2 linked regions of the Anaerocolumna chitinilytica genome follow. The protein of the gene in region 1 interacts with the protein of each later gene in a pairwise test. Links are inferred from orthologs where the notes say so. Each region holds a gene or a part of one and is shown in the gene's direction. Other genes may lie near its edges.

Region 1 (9,527 bases):
ACCACAGAGCAGGATGCCAATATTTGAAGGGAAACTACAGGTCTTTATCGCTAAAAAAGGCAAAAGAGGAAGGATATGAGCCTTGTAGTATCTGTAAACCTGACCCTAATATCAAATAAATTATACATATGCAGATTTAATAAGAACTTTTTCCGCATCAATATCAACAAGAATTACATCCGTTCCAATTTGTTTTATACAGTTATAATTAATAACATACTCTGTGTCCCTTCCGATAATACCCCAGATTTTACAGGGGCCGGGGACAATTATATGAGTAATTATACCTGTATTAACATCGAAATCCAAGTCACAGACATAGCCAAGCCGCTCTCCGTCTCTGCAGTTAATAACTTCCTTTTGCCTTAATTCACACAGTCTCATAAGGTAGCCTCCCATGTCTTGATATGCCATTATTAATAAATATATGTAATGGATAAGAATAAAATATCTTGACCGCAGGAATATCTTTCAATATAATCAACTTAAATAGCTAAATAACAAGTAGCGGTTTGAGGGAAAGATAAAGTAATTAGTAGGAAATACATAGTGCATTTTCCTACACAAATTTATGCCGGCGCCTAATATGGCAGTGTTGGCAGTAGGAGGTTAAATATGAGGTGCCCCTTTTGTGGTGACGAAAATACAAGAGTAATTGATTCCAGACCGGCGGAGGACGGAAGTTCCATTCGAAGAAGACGGCAGTGCGATGAATGCTCCAAACGGTTTACTACCTATGAAAAAGTGGAAGCTATTCCTTTGGTAGTAATAAAAAAAGATAACAACAGAGAACCATATGACAGATCTAAAATTGAAGCAGGTGTATTCAGATCCTGTCATAAACGTCCCATATCCGTTGATCAGATGAAATCCTTGGTAGATGAAGTAGAAAATACCATATTTAATAAGGAAGAAAAAGAAATCAAAAGCTCAGCCATTGGTGAAATTTTGATGGATAAACTAAAGGATCTGGATGCGGTGGCTTATGTAAGATTTGCTTCTGTGTACAGGGAATTCAAAGATGTAAATACCTTTATGGATGAACTGAAAAAAATATTGGATTCAAAGCAATAGAGGAAGAAAAATATTGGATTCTAAATAATACAGGATGAGAATTAGGTTGTGGAAGCGGACGAAGAATTAGACTTACTGTTCATGTGTTTTGTTTTCAAGGTTCCTTATTCCACTAGAAACGCCGACAGCTATGACTGGCAGGCAAAACAACTCCAAACTCGCTGGTACTTCTGAGAGAGACGATTATGTATTGTGCTCAGACAGTGGAGTTGTTTTGTCTAGTTATAGTTGCCGGCGTTTAAGTGTCATTAAGAAACCTCTCAAGACAATACACATGAACAGTAAGCCCAATTCTTCTGCGCATTCCAAACATATTTTTATAATTAAACAAATAGTTATAGGATGTAAAAGGATGTTCAAATGATAAGGATGCAAGCAGGTTAACTGTTTTTAACAGATGATATACCTGAGGCAATTGCATATCAATCAGACTTGATAATCTGTCTGAGGGGCAGGTCTTTTTGCCTGCACTGCCAAAGGTAAAGCAGTGAAAACGAAGTTGAGATATGGGATTCTAATAAATATGTTGATCTTGGTCTACTACAATAACCAGATAATTAGGGCTGTGTTCTTTGGGGTTCTATTGAAGGACTCCTAATGATACTTAAAAGGCAGAAATTATGACTAGAGAAAATGATACCATTGTTCGAAGCTCTCATCGCTCCACTATAAAAACAGTCTCAGCGAGTTTGGTATCATTTTCTCTTCCAGGAATAGTTTCTGGCTTTTTAGTGGAATTTGGAGCCCTGAACGAGAAAACCCAAAGAACACAGCCCTAATTATCGTCCATTCCCACAAACTGTCCTTATATCATAATTATATTACAACAATAAGTTTATACTTGTAACCAATCCCAGATTTTGCTATACTACTTATGGATGATGTTCCTTCACATGGAGAGATGTGAAAGGAGCTTAATGTTTAGTAAAGTCTTTAGCGGAGCTGTTCATGGAATTGAGAGCAGGATTGTCACGGTGGAAGCAGATATCAGTGACGGGCTGCCTGTTTTTGATCTGGTAGGGTACCTTGGCTCAGAGGTACGGGAAGCCAGAGAGCGGGTTCGTATTTCTCTGAAGAATTCTGGTTATCGTTTACCGGCCAAACGAATAACCATCAATCTTTCGCCGGCAGATATGCGTAAGGAAGGCACGGCTTTTGACCTGCCCATAGCAGTATCTGTTCTTGTTTCTCTTGGATTTTTAACGGAAGAAAGTCTTGAAAGCACCCTTTTTATCGGAGAACTAAGTTTAAATGGTGAGATAAAGAAAGTTAACGGTGTCCTGCCTATCGTGTATATGGCCTATGAACAGGGCTTTAAAAGGTGTGTCGTTCCGGCTTGCAATGTCAGAGAGGGTGCCGTGGTTCAGGGCATAGAAGTATATGGAGCAGACAGTTTGACGCAACTGGCAGGGTATCTAAACGGAACTCTTCCTATGGAGCCATGTATACTGCGGCAGGAAGAACTTGCACCTGAAAAAGAACCATATGAAGTTGATTTTTCTGATATTTCCGGTCAGAAATTGGCAAAGCGTGCAATTGAAATAGCAGCTTGCGGAATGCATAATATACTTTTAATCGGTCCCCCGGGGTCCGGGAAAACTATGCTTGCAAGAAGGATTCCCACTATTTTACCGGAACTCTCTTTTGAAGAAAGTCTGGAAATATCTAAAATATACAGTGTTTCAGGTCTTCTGAATAATAATCAGTCTTTGATTCGTAACAGACCATTTCGGTCACCACATCACACAATAACCACAACTGCTCTAACGGGCGGCGGTAGATTTCCAATGCCTGGGGAAATTAGTCTTTCTCACCTGGGTGTTTTATTTTTGGATGAGTTTCCGGAATTTAACCGCGGAACGATTGAAATATTAAGGCAGCCTTTGGAAGAGAATGAGATAACCATTACCAGGCTAAACGGAACTTATCGGTATCCGGCTAATCTGATGTTATGTGCCGCCATGAATCCATGTAATTGCGGGTATTACCCTGACAGAAATAAGTGTACTTGTTCTCTGTCACAGGTAAAACATTACTTGGGTAAAATCAGCCGCCCTCTCTTGGACCGGATTGATATCAGTATTGAGGTGCCGCAAACTGATTTTAAAGAACTTAACAAAAGTGCAGGAAGCGTCAATACAGTAGATAAAATATCTGCAGATGAAACTTCAGCAGATGAAACATCTGCTGAGATAAGGGAACGCATCAAAAAGGGAAGACAGATGCAAAAATCGAGATATCAAAAGGAGAATATCCAATTTAATTCTCAGATTACTCCTAAGATGCTCTCTGTCTACTGCAGACTTGGTAAAGAGGAAGAAAGAATAATGGAAGAAGCTTATAAAAGGCTGAATTTAAGTGCCAGGGCTTATCACAGGATATTAAAGGTAGCAAGAACCATAGCTGACCTGGAAGGGGCTGAGGTGGTAAATGTTAATCACTTAAGTGAAGCAATTTGTTACCGCAGCATGGATAAGAAATATTGGGAGTAAAGGAGCAGAATATGACTGAGAAAGAGTATTGGTTTTGGCTGTGTGCTATGACTGAATTGGGACAAAAGAAAAAAGAAGCAATTCTTTCGTTTTTTGTGTCTCCGGAAGCAGCTTTTTGTGAGAAAATGGAAAGTTATTCTAGGATCGAATGTTTAAATGAAAAGGATTTACAAAGGATAGATACAAGCCGAAATAAGAGTAAGATTTCTGAAAGCTATGCTAAACTGGCTGAGAAAAGCATATATTTTGTAACAATAGAGGACGAGGAGTATCCCAGGAAGTTAAAGAATATATATGAACCACCATTGGGTTTATTTTATAAAGGGAGGCTTCCCGCACAAGACCGTATCAATATTGCCGTAGTTGGAGCAAGAAATTGTTCGGATTACGGATTTGATACTGCGAGATTTTTTGCAAAAGAACTAACAATTGCAGGTGCAGGAGTTATAAGTGGCCTTGCGTCAGGCATTGACAGTGCGGCTCATACAGGTGCCATTATTGGAGAGGGAGAGACCTTTGCAGTACTTGGCTGCGGTGTTGATATTTGCTATCCGGTAGAAAATTTCAATCTTTACCTAAAAATTGAAACTAATGGAGGAATTATTTCTGAATACAGTCCCATGACCCAACCAAGGGCTTTTCATTTTCCTATGCGGAACAGAATTATCAGCGGCCTCTCAGATGGGATATTAGTAGTAGAAGCCAGAGAGAAAAGTGGTTCTCTCATTACTGTAGATTATGGGTTGGAGCAAGGAAAAAATATTTATGCTATTCCTGGAAGGCCGGGGGACAAACTTAGTGACGGCTGTAACAATATCCTGAAAATGGGAGCAAAAGTATGTACTAGCCCAGAGGATATCATGGAAGACTATAATAGTCTCTGTAAAAAAATTACTAAAGTCGTGAAAAAAAATGATAATTTACTTGATGCAAATGAAAAAATAGTGTATGCTTGTTTAAGTCGTATCCCAAAACATATAGACGACATAGCAAAGGAGGCTGGTTTTCCAATCGGAACATTGGCTTTCGTGTTATTTCTATTGGAAAGTAAGAATTATATTAAACAAACAAGAGCAAATTATTATGTGACTGATATATTATAGGAAAAGGAGAATGCAATCTCCTTTTATCAAAGCAGGAAATGAGAAATTCAGATAGGGGAGTGCGCATGAATCTAGTTATTGTAGAATCACCGGCAAAGGCGAAAACGATTAAAAAATTTTTAGGTGCAAATTATGAGGTTGTGGCTTCTAACGGGCATGTCAGAGACTTACCCAAAAGCCAGCTTGGCATAGATATAGAGAATGATTTTGAACCCAAGTATATCACTATCAGAGGAAAGGGCGATCTCTTGGCCAAGCTTCGAAAGGAAGTTAAAAAAGCTGATAAAATATATTTGGCAACTGACCCTGACCGTGAAGGAGAAGCCATATCCTGGCATCTTACAAAGACCCTGAAACTGGATGAAAAAGTCAGCAGCCGTATTACTTTTAATGAAATAACTAAGAATGCGGTAAAATCCTCCATTAAGCAGGCAAGAGAAATCGATATAAATTTAGTGGATTCACAGCAGACTCGAAGAATGCTTGACCGTATGGTAGGATACAGTATCAGTCCGCTGTTATGGGCTAAAGTTAAAAGAGGCTTAAGTGCCGGACGTGTTCAATCCGTTGCTCTGCGCATTATCTGTGACAGAGAAGATGAGATTAACGCATTTGTTCCAGAAGAATATTGGACCTTAGAAGGGAACTTTCAGGTAGAAGGTGAGAAAAAGCCGCTGGTAGCAAGGTTTATGCCATCTTCTACAGATAAGAAAAATATTTCTTCTGAAGAAGAAGTAAATAAAATTATGAATGAGCTAAAGAATGCGAAATTCAAAGTCTCTGAAATAAAAAGAGGAGAAAGACAGAAAAAGCCTCCTTTACCCTTTACAACAAGTACCCTACAGCAGGAAGCTGCCAAGACTCTGAATTTTTCTACCTCAAAGACAATGAGACTGGCACAGCAATTATATGAAGGTATAGATGTTAAGGGGCATGGGACTATCGGTCTTATTACCTATTTAAGGACGGATTCCATCCGAATCTCAGAAGAGGCCGATGCCTTTGCGAGAGAATTTATTGAAAAGAACTACGGGGTAAATTATAAGTCTGATACAGAAGAGAAGAAGTCTAACAGCAAGAAAATTCAGGATGCCCATGAAGCTATCCGTCCTACTTACACAGATCTTACACCTGTAATTGTAAAAGAGTCTCTTAGCCGTGATTTATTCCGCTTGTACCAGCTAATATGGAAGAGGTTTGTAGGAAGCAGAATGACACCTGCAAGATATGAGACTATAAATGTGAAGTTAGAAGGAGGAGGTTACAAATTCAGCACCTCCGCTTCAAAGATGGTCTTCGATGGTTATTTAAGTGTTTATTCCGAAGAAGAAGAAAGCGAAAGCAATGCTATGCTTAAGGATATTACCGAAGATTCCAGCGTTAAGCTACTGGACTTCAATCCGGCTCAGCACTTTACACAACCGCTGCCACATTATACGGAAGCTTCTCTTGTTAAGACTCTTGAAGAGCTTGGTATCGGAAGGCCAAGTACCTATTCACCTACCATATCAACCATCCTTGCAAGACGATATATTGTGAAAGAAAATAAGAATCTGTATGTTACGGAAATCGGAGAAGTAGTTAATAAAATAATGAAAGAAGCATTTCCAAGTATAGTAGATGTGAATTTTACAGCGAACTTAGAATCTCTGTTAGATAAAGTTGAGGATGGAAGTGTTACCTGGAAAACAGTAGTACGTAATTTTTACCCGGATCTTGAAGAAGCTGTTAACAATGCAAAAAACAGTCTGGAAGAAATTAAGATCGAGGATGAAAAAACCGATATCATATGCGAAGAATGTGGCAGAAATATGGTTATAAAATATGGACCCCACGGAAAATTTTTAGCCTGCCCTGGATTTCCGGAATGCCGCAATACAAAACCTTACCTTGAGAAAATTGGAGTTTCCTGCCCTTTATGCGGAAAAGAAGTCGTAATCCGAAAGACAAAAAAAGGCCGTAAATACTATGGCTGTGAGAATAATCCGGAATGCGAATTCATGTCATGGCAGAAACCTACAGATAAAAAATGTCCTAAATGCGGGAATGTCCTAATAGAAAAAGGCAATAGTCTGGTTTGTTCCGATGATAAATGTGGCTTTATTGTTGTTAATAAATGAGAAATATAAGAAAAACAGATAAATTTAATTAAAATGTGCGTCAAAAACGAGAAAAAGCTATTGTTTTTATGAAAAAGGTATGATAATATTTATCTATTATAAATGACCGGTATCACTTGTATACTTTTACTGGTTATTTTAAAATCAGGTCAACAAGCGGGGGGTACTGGGAGGTTATAGCATGAGTGTACAATTACTGGATAAGACGAGAAAGATTAATAAGTTGCTGCACAATAACAATTCTCATAAAGTTGTTTTTAACGACATCTGTGAGGTGTTAAGTGAGATTCTGGAGTCCAATATTCTGGTAATCAGCAAAAAAGGCAAAGTTTTGGGGATTAAAAACAGAGAAGATATTGTGGAAATCAAGGAATTAATTAAGGATGCAGTTGGCGGTTATATTGACCAGATGCTGAATGAAAGACTTCTGAATATTCTGTCCACGAAGGAAAATGTCAATTTGTTGACTCTTGGATTTGAATTAGATACAGATATCACCTACCAGGCAATAATTATTCCGATTGATATTGCCGGAGAACGTCTGGGAACATTGTTCCTGTATAAGAGCCAAAAGCCTTATGATTTGGATGATATCATTCTCAGTGAATATGGAACAACAGTAGTAGGTCTTGAAATGATGCGTTCCGTAAATGAAGAAAGTGCAGAGGAAAATCGTAAAGTGCAGATTGTCAAGTCTGCAATTAGTACATTATCTTTTTCAGAACTGGAAGCTATCATTCATATTTTTGAAGAACTGGAAGGAAATGAGGGCATACTGGTTGCAAGTAAGATTGCTGACAGAGTCGGTATCACAAGATCCGTAATCGTAAATGCCTTAAGAAAATTCGAAAGTGCGGGAGTAATTGAATCACGTTCCTCCGGTATGAAAGGAACCTATATTAAGGTGCTGAATGATGTTGTTTTTGATGAATTAAGGAAATTAAATAAATAATTGGATAAAGGATAACTGGGAATGGCTGGTTTGTAAATATAAGATTAAACTTGCAAATTATTGTAATTTGCAAGTTTTTTTATTTGTCTATTTTAGTGTTGTGCAATGTGCTGTATGTCGAATTAAGTCAGGTCAAAAAACCCGTGATTTCTACAAATAAAAATGCAAAATTTGCTTTAAATAGTATATCTGAGCCTGTATTAGAAGAATTTACATTATATGATATAATAGTACTAATTTCAAAAAATTAACTTGTTTTTTTGTCGTAATATATTTATAATTGAATCTAGTTACGAAAGGAGTGTAAGTATGATAAATTCAGATGTATTCAACTATGTAAACATACTAAACAAAGCGGCCGATGCTACTTGGACAAGAGGCAAATTGTTGGTTAACAATCTCGCTAATGTCAGTACTCCGGGATTTAAAAGACAGGACATTGAATTTCAGTCATATTTGGCTAATGCACTACAGCAAGGGGCAGGCACTCTCGACAAAAAGGTAGCTAGCGTGAATTTAGAATCTATTCAGCCAACAATATATACAGATAATGCAAATCTAAGCTATAAACTTGACGGTAATAATGTTGATATAGATACAGAATCAGCAAATGTTGCAGAAAATCAGATTACAAATAGTGCTTTGCTGGAAGCAATGACGCAAGAGTTCAGTAGAATTAGAACAGCATTATCAAACGCCTAAAGTAAGTTATACACTGAAACCATGAGAGTGTTAACTTGGCGGCGTGAGATTGAATCTGGATATTTAATTATTGGTATTAAATAAATTAAAGTGTGTTGCAGAAAAGATTAAATTCTGTCGGAAGTAAATTATGGGGAATAAAATTTTCTGGCAGAACAAAAAGGTTAAGCCGAAAAAAGAAGTATTCTGTTAGAACTAAAACTTTCTGTTACACACCATATGATAGCTAGGAGGAAAACAGATGTCCGTTATTGACGCAATGAATATAAGTGCAAGCGGGATGACAGCGCAAAGGCTCCGCATGGATATTATATCTCAAAATATCGCCAACGTAAATACGACAAGAGATGAGAATGGAAACCCTTACAGGCGAAAAATTTTAGTATTTGAAGAAAGGCAGCAAACACCTTTTGCTCAGATTCTTGGGGGGAAGATTAGTCAGGCGGCAGGTTCGGGAGTAAAAGTAACAGAAATCAAAGAGGATACAAAGACGGCCATGAACAAGGTATATGATCCTTCTCATCCGGATGCTGATGAAAATGGTTATGTAACATATCCAAATGTAAACACCGTGACAGAGATGGCTAATATGATTGATGCATCTAGGGCTTATGAGGCGAATGTTACTGCTTTTAATTCAATAAAGAGTATGGCTTTAAAAGGTCTTGAAGTAGGAAAATAACGGGGGATTAACAAATGAATGTTACACTTCTGAATGGGATATCAAATCTCAATGCATTTAAAAATGAAAATATGGGAGTAGAAAAGACCACAAGAAATAATGCTTTTGAAAATGTGTTTCAATCTGCTCTTTCTATGTTAAATGAAACTAATGACTTGTCGAATGCTGCAAAAGAAGCAGAAGTATCCTATGCCTTAGGGTTGTCTGATAATACTTATGACCTTCAGGTTGCGCAGGAAAAAGCCAATCTATCATTGCAGTATACTGTTCAGGTGAGAAATAAAGTATTAGAAGCCTATAAAGAGATTATGAATCTCCAATTCTAACAATGAAACTTAAGGAGCAGTATAATGGTTGACAGACTAAAACAAATACCGGTGCAGTTACTTAACCAATGGAATA
Region 2 (9,478 bases), 2.8 Mb from region 1 along the record:
TATATCCATATCTTTGATAAGAAAACGGTGTTCAATCATCGTTATTGTTTATAGGAATATTTTTTTATAATATGATTTTTACAAAATAATGCTACAAAAAATAATGTGGTTTACAAAAAAATGTTTCAGCTACTTATCAACGCATATCCATCAAAGATACGATATGCAGAAAAGAGGTTTAATGAAGAAAATAAAACGTATTGGTGCTTTAATCGCCGTAATTCTATTGCTTTCCTTATATGGCATTAGTTTCTACGCAGGTCTTACAGCATCCCCAAACTCAAAAGGTCTTCTTATGGCCAGCATATACTCTACCATCATGATTCCAATTATGCTCTACGTATACATGTTTGTATACAAACTGCTTAAAAGACATGGTGAGGAAGAAGCGAAGAAGAGAAAAGAAAACCAATAGAAACAGACCGTCTACTCTTCTGCCTCCCTTTTTATACGCTCCTGATATTCCTTTAGATTTTTTTCATATCCCTGTTCAGATAAGTGATAAAAGGTGCGTCCCTGATATTCATCGGGCAGATACTGCTGTTTCACATAATGATTCTTATAGGAATGAGCATACTTATAGTCCAGTCCGTGTCCTAACTTTCCTGCTCCTTTATAATGAGCATCCATAAGGTGCGGCGGTATGGCAGGAGTGTGCTCATTTTTTACTGCTTCCATAGCTTCATCAATTGCCATGATGGCAGAATTACTCTTAGGCGCACAGGCTACATAAGCAGCTGCCTGAGCCAGAACGATTCGTGCTTCCGGCATTCCTAACCTTTCTACCGCTTCTGCCGCTGCATTGGCGACTACTAATGCATTGGGATCAGCATTGGAAACATCCTCAGATGCACAAATCACTATACGTCTGGCAATAAAAGATACACTTTCTCCTGCATAAAGCATTCTGGCAAGATAATAGATGGCGGCATCCGCATCCGACCCTCGCATACTCTTTATAAAAGCAGAAATCGTATCATAATGGTTGTCTCCGGCCTTATCATATCGAATAGCTCTTTTTTGCACACAGTCCTGTGCCACTTCAAGTGTAATGTGTATCTTACCATCCGCTGAACGCTCTGTGGTAAGAATACCAAGCTCAATGGCATTCAATGCCGTTCTTGCATCACCGCCTGCAATATTAGAAAGAAATTCCAATGCCTCTTCCTCGATGTCTCCGTTATAATTCCCCATTCCTCTTTCTTTATCATAGACGGCTCTTCGTATTAACTCCCTGATATCCTTTTTCTCCAAGGACTTTAATTCAAAAATAGAAGACCTGGAAATTAGAGCCCCATTTACCTCAAAATAGGGATTTTCTGTGGTTGCACCGATTAAGACAATTGTTCCGTCCTCCACAAAAGGTAACAGATAATCCTGCTGCCCTTTATTAAAACGATGTATCTCGTCTACAAACAATATGGTTCTCTTTCCATACATACCCATATTATCTTTCGCCTGGGCAATCACTTCTTCCATATCTTTTTTTCCTGCTACCGTAGCGTTCAATTGGAGAAAAGCCGCACTGGTGGTACCTGCAATCACCTTGGCCAGAGTAGTCTTACCCGTCCCTGGGGGACCATAAAATATGATAGAGCTTATCTTATCTGCTTTAATCGCCCTGTACAGCAGCTTGTCCTTTCCAATAATATGCTCCTGCCCTACAACCTCATCCAATGTCCTGGGACGCAGCCTGTTAGCCAGTGGTGCCTCTTTCTCTTTATTTGTTTCCCTCATATATTCAAATAAATCCATAACCCGCTCCATTTCTGTACGGTATATGTCACTAATACCATACAAACCTTTGTTCTTTTATTTTATAGAATATTTGTATTCGAGTCAACTCAAATAAACATTTTCCCTCCCAATTTATAGTGAGAATACACAATATCTTAACTTCTAAAATAGCCCACAATTAAAAAAATCCCAGCCTGCACATTATTATGGCAGACTGAGATTTTTTTGCAAATCGAAATATCTTATTTCAACAGAGGTGATACTAAGGTAATATAAATTCCTGTAAGAATTGCTGTGGTAATCACCCCACAGATATTTGCACTTAAAGCATACTCTAGAATAAAACTCATTTTATTGATTTTAGAAACTTCTTTTTGCGCAACTTTTGCTGTGGTAGGAACACAAGAAACACCGGCTATTCCAACGACAGGATTAAAATTCTTACCTGAAACCAGATATACTATATATCCCCCGATAATTCCTCCTATTCCCGAAAGAAGAAGTGCAAGCATTCCAAGCAATAATAATAATAAAATCTTTGGATTCATTATTGTCTGTGCATCACATAACACTCCAAGAATTAAACCAAGAAAAAAGGTCGCCGTATACAAGAACCCTTCTTCAATTAACTTAGTATATTGTGGAATCCCAGCTTCTCTGATTGCAATTCCAAGAAAAAAGCTAATAAACAACGGTGCTGCTACAGGAAACAACAAGCAAAATACTGCATTTGCAATAACCGCAAAGATTAACTTATCTTTGGAAGGTATATTAGCCGCACTTTTATTTTTTGTAATGATTACACACCCTCTGAGTCTCTTGGGTATCAGTAAGCGAATCAGAAAAGGATAACCGCCATAAGTCAAGCTTAAATACAGATAAGCTACAATAGTAATTGGAACAAATAAATCCGGTGCCAGTTTCAAGGAAGCAAATAATACCATTGGTCCGTCAGCACCGCCTATTATAGATACTGCGGCAGCTGCTCCGGGTTCTAATCCCAGTAACCTTGCCACCGGATAGGTAGCTACTGTTCCAAGCTCTGCGCACATGGCAATAAACATACCAATGAACGGATGGGAAAGTACCATACCCACATCACAAATAATTCCGATTCCCATAAATACCAGACAGGCTATTAAGCCATTGCTGAAAGTAAACGTATAGATAGGCTGCAAAAAATCAATCTGCATAACATTCATTAGCCCATTGGTATCCGTTGTCATGGGAGAAATAAAAAGATTACTTAAATCTCCCGATGCCTTTATAATCAAGACACCTGCATTAATAGCCGACATGCCAAATCCCATAGGAATCATAATAAGCGGTTCTAAAACACGTTTTGCCCCTAAATAAACCAATAAAAACCCAAGAAATATGAGTAATACTCTTGCAATAACAATAGCCGGTTCCTGCTGAAACATGGAGCCTATTCCCTGAAACAATTCAAAAATATTGATAATAAGCACCTTACTTTCTATTTACGATTACTTCTAAATTTAACGTTATATATTAGCTTTCTTATTTCTTGAAAAATGTCTGATGGAATTCATTAATAACTTCATAAAAACAGAAATGCTCATTGCCATAACGAAACCTAAACCAAATACCTCAAATGGTATATAAAATAAATCACTCATATTAACCTCTTTCCTGAATATCTAACCCCTGATTGGATATTCCTACTATTCCTTTACATTTGGGGCAAAGTCAGGATATGCCTGACTGCCATGTTCACCTATATCAAGTCCTTGAATTTCTTCTTCCTGGCTAACACGCAGACCAAGAGTTGCTTTAATAATAAACCAAACAATAGAGGTCGAGGCGACAACAAATGCTCCTACAACTATAATACCTAAAAGCTGCGTTCCAAGAAGCTTAAAACCGCCTCCATAGAATAGTCCATTACCTGTTGAAGCTCCGGTAATGCCATCTTGTGCAAATAATCCCACACAGATCGTACCGAATATACCATTCACCAGATGTACGGAAAGAGCACCTACCGGGTCATCCACCTTAATCTTATCAAAGAACAATACGGCAAATACCACAATAACTCCGGCTATTGCACCGATAAGCAAAGAAGCGGGAACACTGACAAAAGCACAAGGTGCTGTAATAGCAACCAGTCCTGCCAGCAGACCATTTATACTCATACCAAGATCCGGTTTTCCAATAACTATCCAGGAAGTTGCCGTTGCTGTAAGAACTGCCACAATACCTGCTGTATTGGTAGTTACAACAATATGAGAAATTGAGTTTGGATCTGCTGCCATGGTGGAGCCGGGATTGAATCCAAACCATCCAAGCCAAAGAACTAATGCACCGATTGTAGCCAGTGACATATTATGCCCCGGAATGGTATTTGCTTTCCCATTGGTGTATTTTCCGATTCTGGGACCAAGGATTATTGCACCGGTTAACGCTGCCCATCCACCTACGCTGTGAACAACTGTTGAACCAGCGAAATCCCAAAATCCAAGTCCTGCAAGCCAACCGCCACCCCAAATCCAATGGCCTACGATTGGATATATAACTAAGGTAAGAGCGAAAGAAAATACAATAAAAGAAATATACTTAATTCTTTCTGCTACTGCTCCGGAAACAATCGTAGCAGCAGTCCCACAAAATACAAGTTGGAAGAAAAATTTCGCCCATAACGGTACTCCTGTCCAGGATATTGCAGAATAAACTCCTGAATAGGCATCTCCGATAGCAGGTGAGTTATCCGCTCCTCCTACGAAAAATAAACCTTTCAGCCCAATGAAACCATTGCCGTCGCCAAACATGAGACCCCATCCCAGCAAAAGGAACCCTAAGGATGAGACAGCAAAAACAATAAAATTTTTGGATAGAATGTTGACTGCATTTTTTGACCTTGCAAATCCACTTTCTACCGATGCAAATCCCAGATTCATAAAAAATACCAGAAATGCTGTAACTAAAACCCAGACTGTGTCCAATCCTACCTTCAAATCTCCTATCTCCATATTAAACTTCCTTTCCTATTTCTTTTTATATCCATTTCTAACAAAAGTTCTTCATTAGAAGTGTATATTTCTTTCGAACCTTCCCTCTTGCAAATGATAAAAAAATGGAGTCAAGGATTGCTTCCCTGACTCCAATGTCCTGCTATTAAAGGTATTGATAATATTCTTCACCAGAAATCAAAAAAGTCAAAGCTAAAAAGCTTTGACTACATTGCCACCTATTATTAACATATTAATTTATATCATAATACTTATCTGCTCATGACTTTCCAAGAATTATTAGAACCTGTTAAATTTTTCTTAGAATGAAGATATTATATCACACTAATTTGGGATTACAATACTTTTTCTATTAATATAACATTTTTATTAATATTCTCTAAATACTTTAGTCCTTTCGGATTTATTTTTATAGAAATTAAAGTACTTGTACATATAATCAGTTTTAAGTAATTCAGTTATTTTTTATATTGAAATAAATAATATCTGCTTTTTGCTATAGATTTCACTATTTTGTTTTATGTAACCTTATGATATAATAATGAAAAATACTGCTTAGGAGGACATCATGACACTGCCCAAAGACCCGTTTATACTGTTAAGTTATGTCAATACCCAATTGAGAGATACATTTAAGAACTTAGCAGAATTATGCGAAACACTGGAAATTAATGAGCAGGATTTAAAAGAGAAGTTAAATATCATTCACTACGAATATATTTCCGAACTCAATCAATTCAGATAAGGAGAGGGCAATGAACGAAAGTTTCCGAACGGTATACGATTACGCTACAGGTGAAGTATCCGTTAAAAAGTCCCGATTTATTGCTTCCATCTACCCAATTTCTACTGAAGAAGAAGCCCTTCGGTATATTGATCAGGTAAAAAAGGAACATCCTGCTGCCAGGCATAACTGCTTTGCCTATGTGATTGGCCGCAAGAATGAGCTGAAACGATTAAGTGATGATGGGGAACCGGCTAAAACTGCCGGAATGCCCATCATGGATTTACTTATACAAGAAAATCTTCGCAACATACTTATAGTAGTTACACGCTATTTTGGCGGAACACTGCTTGGTACAGGCGGACTGGTTCATGCTTATCAAAGTGCGGCGAAAGAAGGCCTTCTTAATGCACAGATTATAGAGAAGTCACCATGTATTAAATCAGAGCTGCAGATTGATTATACTTTAACAGGAAAGCTAAAGTATACTATAGCTAAAATGGGTATTTTCTTGCTTAAGGAGGAATATCTGGATAAGGTAACCCTTACACTTTTAATTCCTGTTGATGCCTTTACTGCCTTTCAGCAAAGTCTTGTAGAGCTTACTGCCGGTAAACTTAACTTAGCTGAGGGCGAGAAGCTTTTATTCTCTGTAGTAAATGGTAACATCATTACTTTTATTGATAATTAAGAAAGGAACTATATCCAAATCTGTTTTTGTTTGGCATAGTTCCTTTCTTAACTGTTTCCCTTAGTTTTATTATTCTATTATCTGATATTACATTCCATTTGTTTCCCTCGGTAAAACTACTGCATACATTCTGTAACTAAGTCATCTACTATTTCTAGCATTGTAATAAGTGTAACATCATTTCTCCAGAGCTTATGTATCATATCCTTTACTACTTCTCTTGAATCAGAGATAGGTTCCGAATACTCTACCAAAAGATGATCCCTCATATGCTGGAATACCTTAATTCCATAAAGCTTTTCCTCATTCTGACTTCCCCTGCTTTCTTCTACTAAATAATAGTCAAAAATAAGTTCCTGCTCATTTTCCAGCATTATCTTCTTTGTTCCTTCTAAAAATAATTTTTCCATTGCCCCTCCAAAATATCTGAAAATTATTAAATAATATTGCAATAATAGAAATAATAAACTATGGCTATTATATCTTTAACACAATATAAAATAAAGCTATAATTTTCGGATTATTCACATTTTAAGAATCTAAAATAGTCAAATTTCACATATTGTAAATTTTTGTGTGAATAACTATATTTTTACAACATGTTCTGTGATATTTTTAACATTTTTAGAGTTTTTTCTTGCGCTACACTTTGTAGCATGTGTGCATAACTACCTGGTTTCAACATATGAAACCACCAACTTTGTGTATACTTAACATATTTGAATGAAAGTTATATAATATATCTTGTGTTGTATAGTCAGAAATTGTTAGTCAATAATGGAAACATAAAATTTCAAAATTTCTTCCTAAAGTTCCTTGTTAAAATATAAATGACGGCATTTATCAAGTGCTGCACATTTAGTACCTATACTGTATAAACAAAATATTTCTTTATTTTAAAGGCTGTATTTGATATAATAACGAAATAGTAGGAAAAAATAGAAGACATTTTTTCCTACACAAATTTGTGCTGATGCCCAGATTTGCGGCCGTTGGCTGAGAAAGATTTTGGGACATTAACAATATGTTGATTCGTAGGAATTAGATAGAACATATTCCTATACAAATTTGTGTTAACACCAATATCAACGGTGTTGGCAACATGGAGGTTTAATATGGATTTTAGCAAGAAGGGAACCGCCAAAAAGCAGCAATATATCAGATCTGCTTCCAGAAAGATATCAACTAAGATAAGCGTTACCGCATTCAGGTTGATTCTGGTAGGCTTGGTTTCTATTATAATTATCGGCTCTTATTTAGGATTCGGTGTTCTAAAGGGACTTGCAGACAGTGCCCCCAGCGTAGATCAGATTAATTTGGCACCAAAAGGCTTTACTACCAATATATATGACAAAGACGGAAATTTAATTGATACTTTAATTGGTGCTGAATCGAATCGTGTATATGTTACGATAGACAAAATACCTACCGTATTACAGAATTGCTTTATCAGTATTGAGGACGAGCGTTTTTATCAGCATAACGGAATTGATATGCAAGGTATCTTCCGAGCCTTTCTGCTTGGTGTCAAAACAGGTGATTTTGACCAGGGTGCCAGTACTATAACCCAGCAGTTAATAAAAAATCAAGTATTTAACGGCGGTGCTGAGGATAACTTTATGGACCGTGCGGTCCGTAAGATACAAGAACAGTATCTGGCTATTCAGTTGGAGCAAAAACTTAGTAAAGAGCAGATACTGGAATACTATATGAATACGATTAATCTAGGTGCCGGAACTTATGGTGTGCAGACTGCCTCTAAGCGTTACTTTGATAAAGACGTGGCTGACCTTACCTTATCGGAAGCAGCCGTTATTGCTGCAATCGCCCAGTCACCTACCAATATGAATCCTATCTCTCATCCGGAAAACAATTCCCAGCGACGTTTACAGATTCTTGATAACATGAAGCGTCTGGACAAATGTACGGAAGAAGAATATAAGGAAGCTGTAGCTGATGATGTTTATTCCCGTATACAGTCTGTAAATGAAGAACAGGTTGAGTCGTCCTCCTATAACAGTTATTTTGTCGATGAGCTGATCGAACAGGTTATCGCTGACTTACAGGAAGAGAAGGGTTATACTTATACGCAGGCCAGCAATACCCTCTATAGCGGCGGATTAAACATTTATACAACCCTAGATTCCAAGGTCCAATCTGTTCTTGACGATGTTTATACCGATGAAAGTTATTTTCCTAAATTGGGTACGGACTCTTTCTGGGAATTAACCTATGCTCTTTCTATTGAGAAAAAGAGCGGAAAAACCGTACATTATCACACAAATGATTTATTAGCTTATGGGCATATGACTAACGCGTATTTTTCCTCAAAGGATAAAGCACTTAAACTCATTGATGACTTCAAAGCTGCAAAAGTTGAAGCCGGCGATACGATTCTCGGTGAAAAAAACAGCCTTATCATCCAGCCTCAATCTTCTATGGTAATCATGGATCAGCATACGGGATATGTTGTAGGTCTCATCGGCGGACGTGGAGAAAAGACCGGCAACCGTACTTTAAACCGTGCTACAAATACTACCAGACAGCCAGGTTCCACCTTTAAGGTTCTCTCAACTTACCTGCCTGCCCTTGACTCAGCCGGTATGACATTGGCAACGGTAGTAGATGATGCTCCTTATAAATATCCGGGCACAGATAAGTACGTTAACAACTGGTATGGTGAGAATTATGAAGGGTTAACTACTCTTCGAAAAGCTATTACCAGGTCAATGAATGTTGTTACTGTTAAAACCCTGGAAAAAGTAACTCCAAAAGTTGGTTTTGACTACCTTCAGAAGCTTGGTTTTACCACACTTGTAGACAATATGACCTCTGACACCGGTAAGACTTATTCTGATATTAACCTTTCCCTGGCATTAGGTGGTATTACAAAAGGTGTTTCCAACCTCGAACTGACAGCTGCTTATGCTGCTATTGCCAATGGTGGTGTATATTCAAAGCCTATATTCTATACAAAGATATTAGACCATGATAACAAGGTATTATTGAAAAACAAGTCAACGGTACGTCAGGTTATGATGGAGTCTACCGCTTTCCTCCTAACCAACGCAATGGAGGATGTTGTAAAGAAGGGAACCGGTACTTTAGTGAAGTTCCAGAACTATAATATGCCAATTGCAGGTAAGACCGGTACGACTTCTGATGAAAATGACTTATGGTTCGCAGGTTTCACTCCTTATTATACCGCCGGTATCTGGTCTGGCTTCGATAACAACAAAACACAGACAAATACAAGCTATCAAAAGATTATCTGGCGGGATGTTATGGAAAAGATTCACAAAGAATACAAGCTTGAATCAGTTCCCTTTACCATGC

The links.
Region 2: the proteins of topA (region 1) and bsdcttw_RS04010 interact in binary tests that used the Escherichia coli proteins (3 or more experiments, as listed by UniProt). The link is inferred for Anaerocolumna chitinilytica from one-to-one orthologs.

The regions. Positions count from the first base shown.
Region 1 is NZ_AP023368.1:3,693,246-3,702,772, reverse strand. What follows is about bases 4,363-7,258. They hold topA (type I DNA topoisomerase), read left to right. Parts: upstream 4,363-4,728; coding sequence 4,729-6,789; downstream 6,790-7,258. Other genes in these bases: codY (GTP-sensing pleiotropic transcriptional regulator CodY), read left to right, coding at 6,971-7,258; dprA (DNA-processing protein DprA), read left to right, coding at 4,363-4,669. In the rest of the region: bsdcttw_RS16195 (ComEC/Rec2 family competence protein), read left to right, coding at 1-119; bsdcttw_RS16190 (YlmC/YmxH family sporulation protein), read right to left, coding at 121-384; transcriptional regulator NrdR, read left to right, coding at 616-1,074; bsdcttw_RS16180 (YifB family Mg chelatase-like AAA ATPase), read left to right, coding at 1,992-3,566; more of dprA, read left to right, coding at 3,578-4,362; more of codY, read left to right, coding at 7,259-7,741; flagellar basal body rod protein FlgB, read left to right, coding at 8,051-8,443; flagellar basal body rod protein FlgC, read left to right, coding at 8,685-9,125; flagellar hook-basal body complex protein FliE, read left to right, coding at 9,140-9,451; bsdcttw_RS16145 (flagellar M-ring protein FliF C-terminal domain-containing protein), read left to right, coding at 9,476-9,527. UniProt on the Escherichia coli protein: Releases the supercoiling and torsional tension of DNA, which is introduced during the DNA replication and transcription, by transiently cleaving and rejoining one strand of the DNA duplex.
Region 2 is NZ_AP023368.1:912,107-921,584, reverse strand. The notes cover bases 4,466-7,312. They hold bsdcttw_RS04010 (YigZ family protein), read left to right. Parts: upstream 4,466-5,482; coding sequence 5,483-6,142; downstream 6,143-7,312. Other genes in these bases: bsdcttw_RS04000 (transglycosylase domain-containing protein), read left to right, coding at 7,258-7,312; bsdcttw_RS04005 (DUF6514 family protein), read right to left, coding at 6,259-6,552; bsdcttw_RS04015 (DUF4250 domain-containing protein), read left to right, coding at 5,296-5,472; bsdcttw_RS04020 (ammonium transporter), read right to left, coding at 4,466-4,727. Also shown: bsdcttw_RS04035 (hypothetical protein), read left to right, coding at 182-415; bsdcttw_RS04030 (replication-associated recombination protein A), read right to left, coding at 427-1,755; bsdcttw_RS04025 (sodium ion-translocating decarboxylase subunit beta), read right to left, coding at 1,980-3,161; more of bsdcttw_RS04020, read right to left, coding at 3,423-4,465; more of bsdcttw_RS04000, read left to right, coding at 7,313-9,478.